DNA from 2 places in the Sinobaca sp. H24 genome. Region 1 is predicted to be linked to the other one. Evidence: a T-box and tRNA genes for the amino acid it is inferred to sense, from the RefSeq annotation. Region 1 holds a T-box; the other holds one or more tRNA genes.
The links. A T-box is a leader RNA that pairs with one kind of tRNA and senses whether it is charged. The one in region 1 lies ahead of serS (serine--tRNA ligase), so its partner is inferred to be a tRNA-Ser.
Positions count from the first base shown of each region.

Region 2: it encodes a tRNA-Ser, which carries the amino acid that the T-box ahead of serS (serine--tRNA ligase) is inferred to sense. The anticodon was not compared.

Region 1 covers NZ_JALBWT010000012.1:79,629-83,043, forward strand. Annotated here, with positions in the region: gene MMY81_RS16375 (Lrp/AsnC family transcriptional regulator) at 1-194, opposite strand, end outside; partial or broken gene serS (serine--tRNA ligase) at 541-1,819, opposite strand; T-box leader at 1,880-2,096, opposite strand; partial or broken gene pdxT (pyridoxal 5'-phosphate synthase glutaminase subunit PdxT) at 2,092-2,705, opposite strand; gene pdxS (pyridoxal 5'-phosphate synthase lyase subunit PdxS) at 2,742-3,415, opposite strand, start outside.
Region 2 covers NZ_JALBWT010000033.1:54,266-57,680, reverse strand. Annotated here, with positions in the region: partial or broken gene MMY81_RS26615 (ABC transporter ATP-binding protein) at 1-733, shown strand, start outside; partial or broken gene MMY81_RS26610 (ABC transporter ATP-binding protein) at 730-1,670, shown strand; tRNA gene MMY81_RS26605 (tRNA-Ser) at 1,780-1,872, shown strand; gene tadA (tRNA adenosine(34) deaminase TadA) at 1,992-2,534, shown strand; gene MMY81_RS26595 (YycC family protein) at 2,552-2,719, shown strand; RNA gene ffs (signal recognition particle sRNA large type) at 2,803-3,068, shown strand; gene dnaX (DNA polymerase III subunit gamma/tau) at 3,242-3,415, shown strand, end outside.

The sequences.
Region 1 (3,415 bases):
ACCTCCAACCCCACTTTGTTTGGATTGGTATGAATAATAAATTCAAACACACCGGCACTAAGCATCTTGTTGATACGTGAACGTATCGTTCCCTCACTGCATTCTAAGTATCGTGCTATTTCACTGTAAGATCTTTTTCCATTCTCCTGCAGGTATCCAAGAATGGCCATATCCGTACTATCCAGCTGGCTCATTAGGCATCACTTCTTTTCTTTATGTATATTTCGCTGATTTCTTTACTATTTATTACGAAAAATGAAACAAATCGATAAAATATTGAGATAATTCGCAAGATTTTTTTATTTGATTAACGTAATTATAAGTACTACATAGAATATTTGCAATATTGTTTTTATATTTTTATTAAATTTAAATGACAGATTATCTAACAATGACTACTGCGAAAATATCAAATCTCCTGTTAAATAATACATTGATAACGCTTACATTACAATTTTTTTATGAAATATAATAAAAAATTCGTAGACAAAAAACAGGAGAGCTATTCGCTCTCCTGCTTTCTTAGAAAAAATTGGTTATTTACTTAGCTGAAATATGCGTTTTTCCACCCATATAGCCTTGAAGTACTTTAGGAATACGTATTGAACCGTCCTCCTGCTGATGATTCTCCATTAAAGCAGCTACCGTTCGTCCTACCGCTAATCCGGAACCATTAAGCGTATGGACAAATTCTGTTTTGGCTTTTGGCTCCCGCTTAAATCTAATGTTAGCGCGGCGGGCCTGAAAATCTTCAAAATTACTGCAGGATGAGATTTCTTTATAATCTTCGTAGCTTGGAAGCCATACTTCAATGTCATATTTCTTAGCGGCTGTAAATCCTAGGTCTGCGGTACACATGTTCAGTACGCGGTAAGGAAGCTCCAGGTCCTGAAGAACCTTTTCAGCATGACCGGTTAAAAGCTCCAGCTGCTCGTAGGAGTTTTCCGGATGCACAAAACGCACAAGTTCTACTTTATTAAACTGATGCTGGCGAATCAAACCTCTCGTATCCCGGCCGGCAGACCCTGCTTCTGAACGAAAGCAGGCACTGTAGGCAGAATAACCAAATGGCAGCTTCCAGCCTTCAATAATTTCGTCCCGGTGCATATTAGTAACCGGCACTTCGGCAGTAGGGATCAAAAAGTAGTCCTCTTCGCGGATGTTGAACGCGTCTTCTTCAAATTTTGGAAGCTGTCCTGTTCCCGTCATGCTTTCTCGGTTAACCATGTAAGGAGGAATCACTTCTTCATATTCATGCTTATCTGAATGAAGATCCATCATATAAGATATCAACGCACGCTCCAGCTTGGCTCCGGCTCCTTTATAAAAAACAAAACGGCTGCCGGTCACTTTCGAGGCGCGTTCAAAATCAAGCATACCAAGCTCCACTCCAAGATCCCAATGTGCTTTTACAGGAAACGAAAAGGAAGGCGCCTCGCCCCATTTCCGAATTTCTTCGTTATCCTCTTCACTTTCGCCAATCGGACACTCTCATGGGAATGTTCGGAATCGTAAGCATGAGCTGCTGCAGGTCTTCTTCTACCGTACGAAGCTCTTCGTCATACTTTTTCATATTGACGGATACATTTTTTGTTTCATCAATCAAATCCTGCGCATCTATGTTTTCCCGTTTGCGTTTGGCTACTTCCTGAGAGACTTCATTTCGCCTCTTTTTTAATTCCTCCGTTTTTTGAATAAGACTTCTTCGGCTTTCGTCAAGCTCTAGAAAACGATCGAGTTCGTCAATATTCTCGCCTCTTTTTTCCAGCTTTTTCTTCACTTCATCAAAATCTTTTCTTAGTCTTTTTACGTCCAGCATACTGCTGCCTCCTCTGATTTAATAATAGAATTTCAAACAAAAAACTCCCGCCCTTTATAGAAAAGGGACGAGAGTTCACCCGCGTTGCCACCCAGATTGCAGCATAGCCTGCTGCCTCTTTGTTCATCTGCTAACGGGGATGAGCCGGGAGAGGCTACTTGGTGTTCACTTCTCCACTCCGGATTGGATTCCTGAAGAACCGGTGCCTGCTTCCACCACTGCACAGGCTCTCTGTGTTCCGATTGTCTTCAGTACTAGTATCCATCAACGCTTTATACAGGCCTGACCGTTTCCTGCGCCGGCCTTGTTTCTTTTGCTTCTTTAACCATTTTAACAAAAAATTGATGCAGACGGGCATCATCTGTTAATTCCGGATGAAATGAGCAGGCCAGCAGATGATTCTGCTTCGCTGCTACAATTTCTCCTTCATACTCCGCCAGAATGTCAACGGATTCTCCCGTTTCGGAAATGAGCGGGGCCGGATAAAGACAGCTTCTACATCGTCAGCCACCTGATCGACGACGAGCGTCGTTTCGAAACTCTCCCGCTGTCGCCCAAAGGCGTTTCGTTCCACTTTCATGTCCATTAGCTGCAGATGGCCTTCTTCGTCTGAGCCTTCAATTCGTTCAGCCATAAGAATTAAGCCGGCACATGTACCGAAAATAGGCTTTCCAACCTCTGCAAAATCGCGGAGTGGCTGAAAAAAACCATATTTGTTTACTAAACGGCGCATGGTCGTACTTTCTCCTCCAGGAAATACAAGGCCGTCCAAGTCATCTAGCTGCTCAACCCGTTTAATAATTACGACTTCTGTATTTGGAGCTTCCAGGCTTTTTACATGTTCCCGGACAGCTCCCTGTAAAGCAAGCACACCAATTTTCACCATATTAGCATTCCTTCTTTCAAGCTTTATAATAGCGGATTACCAGCCGCGGTCCTGCATACGGTCACCTGGAGCAAGCGTGGAAATTTCAAGACCTTTCATCGCTTCTCCAATGTCTTTTGAAACGCGTCCGATTAATTCATAGTCGTCATAATGAGTCGTAGCTTCTACGATAGCACGGGCAAATTTCTCCGGCTGATTGGATTTGAAAATACCGGATCCAACAAACACACCGTCTGCGCCCAGCTGCATCATAAGCGCTGCATCAGAAGGAGTAGCAATTCCTCCTGCAGCAAAATTCACGACAGGCAGGCCTTTATTTTCCTGAATCTGCACAAGAAGCTCAAAAGGCGCTCCCAGATTCTTTGCTTCTGTCATTAGTTCATCACGGGACATACCGATAACACGCTTCACCTGAGACTGGATCATTCTCATGTGACGAACGGCTTCAACAATATTTCCTGTGCCGGGCTCGCCTTTTGTACGAAGCATGGAAGCTCCTTCGCCTACACGACGCATAGCCTCTCCGAGATCTCTGGCTCCACATACAAATGGAACGGTAAATTCGCTTTTATCCAGGTGATAGACTTCATCGGCCGGTGTTAATACTTCACTTTCGTCGATATAGTCTGCTCCGAGTGCTTCAAGTACACGAGCCTCTACTATGTGACCGATACGGGCTTTAGCCATGACAGGAATCGATACTGCTGCCA
Region 2 (3,415 bases), on a different contig from region 1:
CCCTACTATGAAAGTAGGCACCCAGGTAATGGAAGGCCTTATCAGACACAGAAATATGAATAAACAGCAGGCGAGAGAAAAAGCGATCGAAATACTCAAGCTGGTAAAAATACCAGAGCCGGAAATCAGAATGAAGCAGTATCCCCACCAGTTTTCCGGAGGCATGAGGCAGCGTGTAATGATTGCGATAGCTCTTGCCTGCGATCCTAAAATATTAATTGCGGACGAACCGACTACAGCCCTGGATGTAACCATTCAGGCACAGATATTGGATATTATGAAAGACATCCAGGCTGAAACCAATACTTCCATTATTTTTATTACGCATGATTTAGGGGTTGTTGCTAATATTGCAGACCGGGTGGCAGTAATGTATGCCGGCAAAATTATTGAAATTGGTACAGTGGATGAACTTTTTTATAATCCAAAGCATCCTTATACGTGGGGACTTCTCGGCTCGATGCCTACCCTGGACAGTTCGGAAGAAGAGCTGTTTGCGATTCCGGGAACACCGCCGGACCTTCTTTATCCTCCTAAAGGAGATGCGTTCGCTCCCAGAAATGAATTTGCATTAAAAATAGATTATGAAGAGCAGCCTCCTATGTTCAAAGTATCGGATACCCACTATGCGGCGACTTGGTTAATGGATCCAAAAGCTCCCGCCATTTCTCCGCCTCCTTCTGTTCAAAAAAGAATGCAGGCTGATAAAGCGAAGAAAGGTGTATTAAAATGATAGAAGACCAGCGAGAAAAACTAGTGGAAGTAAAAAATTTAAAGCAGCATTTTAAAACAGGGCGGAAAACCATTGTGAAAGCAATTGACGGGCTGACCTTTGAAATATATAAAGGTGAAACATTCGGCCTTGTAGGAGAATCCGGCTGCGGCAAATCAACAACGGGACGCTCCATCATCAGGTTATACGACGCCACAGATGGCGAAGTGCTCTTTAAAGGGAAAAACGTACAAGGCAAGAAAAATAAAAAGATCTAAAAGATTTTAACAGGCAGATGCAGATGATTTTTCAGGATCCTTATTCTTCTCTGAATCCAAGAATGAAAGTATTGGATATTGTTGCAGAAGGACTGGATGTCCACGGTCTGGTGAATTCGAAAGAAGAACGAAAGAACAGAGTATATGAGCTGCTGGAAACAGTGGGGCTGAACAAACAGCATGCCAGCAGATACCCTCATGAATTCAGCGGGGGACAGAGGCAGAGACTGGGTATTGCAAGAGCTTTAGCGGTAGATCCTGAATTTATTATAGCGGATGAACCTATTTCGGCTTTGGATGTGTCGATACAAGCGCAGGTAGTGAACCTTCTCAAAAAGCTGCAAAAAGAAAAAAATCTCACGTATTTGTTTATTGCCCACGATCTGTCGATGGTGAAGTATATAAGCGACCGGATCGGCGTCATGTATTTTGGCAATCTGGTGGAACTGGCGGATAGCGAAGAGTTATATAAGAATCCACTCCATCCCTACACGAAATCGCTATTGTCAGCTATTCCGCTGCCGGATCCGGATCATGAAAGAACACGAAAAAGAATTCAATATGATCCTGAAGCCTATGGCAGTAATGAAAAAAGAAGCTTTCAGGAAGTGAAACCGGGGCACTGGGTATTGTGCAACGAAGAAGAGTTAGCCGAATATCAAGGAGCGGCATTAACGTAAATTAGAAGGAAGAGCAAAATTAAATTGCTCTTTCTTTTTATTTTCTATTGCACCGGTATTTTGTATATGCTATTATATTCCTTGTCAGCCAAAAAGTTTTTAACCATTCGGGGGAGTACCCAAGTCTGGCTGAAGGGAGCGGTCTTGAAAACCGCCAGGGGCTTCATCGCCCGCGGGGGTTCGAATCCCTCCTCCTCCGCCATTATTTCAAATGACAAAGCTGTCCTTTTAAAGGGCAGCTTTTTTTGTTTTTTATTAGACGATGCACGAAAAACGCAAATTGGGTATGATAGAAGCAAAGGGGAAATAAAGGGGACGGAAATGGCTCACACAGACGCGTATTGGATGAAAGAAGCATTGAAGCTGGCAGAAAAAGCACGGGTTATGGGAGAAGTGCCTATAGGAGCAGTGATTATAAAAGAAGAGTCCATTGTCGGGTATGGATACAATCAGCGGGAAACAAAACAGCAGGCAGGCTCTCATGCCGAAATGACGGCTATTGAACAGGCATGCCGGACACTGGGGAACTGGCGTCTGGAGAACTGCACGTTATACGTTACGTTGGAACCCTGTCCTATGTGCGCAGGGGCAATTGTTCAATCCCGTATCGTCCGGGTGGTTTACGGAGCGGCAGATGAGAAAGCCGGATGCGCGGGGACGCTGATGAATCTGCTGAACGAACCGCGTTTTAACCATCAGGCCGTTGTAGAAAGCGGTGTAATGGAAAAAGAGTGCGGCGCAGCTCTGTCCTCTTTTTTTCTGGAACTGCGTCAAAAGAAAAAAGCAGAGCGCTTAAAAAGAAGAGAGCAGCAGAAGTTGGATTCAACGATTCATCATGATATAGTAAACGAACACGATGAATAAAAACAGGGGGATAATCCATGGCACCTAATCAATTTTCAGCGGAAACGGCCCAAATGCTGGCTAAAAAACTTAATATGCCTTTAGAGCATATTATGCATACGCCGCCGCATATTATTATGGCAAAGATTGCCGAATTGGAAAAAAAAGAACAGACAAACACAGATGAAAATCCGCCAGAAGAATAAAGCCGAACCTATTGCGTTCCGATGAAAAACTATATATACTAAAAGTTGCGCTAATAAAGCGCCTGAATATGTTATCCAATTTGCCGTGCTAAGTGGGGAGGTAGCGGTGCCCTGTACTCGCAATCCGCTATAGCGAGGCTGAATCCCTTCTCGAGGCTATGCTTTTGTGCAGCCTGCCCTATGTAAGTGGTGTTGACAACCGGGTTCTGCGCAATGGAAACCCGTGAATCCTGTCAGGTCCGGAAGGAAGCAGCAGTAAGCGGACTCTTCTATGTGCCGCAGAGCTGCCCGGTTCGAGCTAACTGCATAGGTAACGTGCATGAAAGCATTGTCGACAGAAGGTGCACGGCTTTATACATATGATAAAAAGAACGACTCTGTTGAGAGTGGTTCTTTTTTCTTCATCTTTGAATAGAAGAAAGCGATTAATTATAATGAAGAAAAACGGATATCATCTTTTGAAAAGTGTTTATAGAATCGGTATAATTAAAATAGAAGAAATACGATAAAGGAGGCAGAGGGTTGGGCTATCAGGCATTGTACAGGGTATGGAGGCCGAGGCAGTTAAAAGACATGGCGGGCCAGGAACATATTACGAAAACGCTGCAAAATGCGCTGGAACAGGAAAAATTTTCACACGCTTACTTATTCAGCGGTCCGCGGGGAACCGGAAAAACAAGCGCCGCCAAGATCATC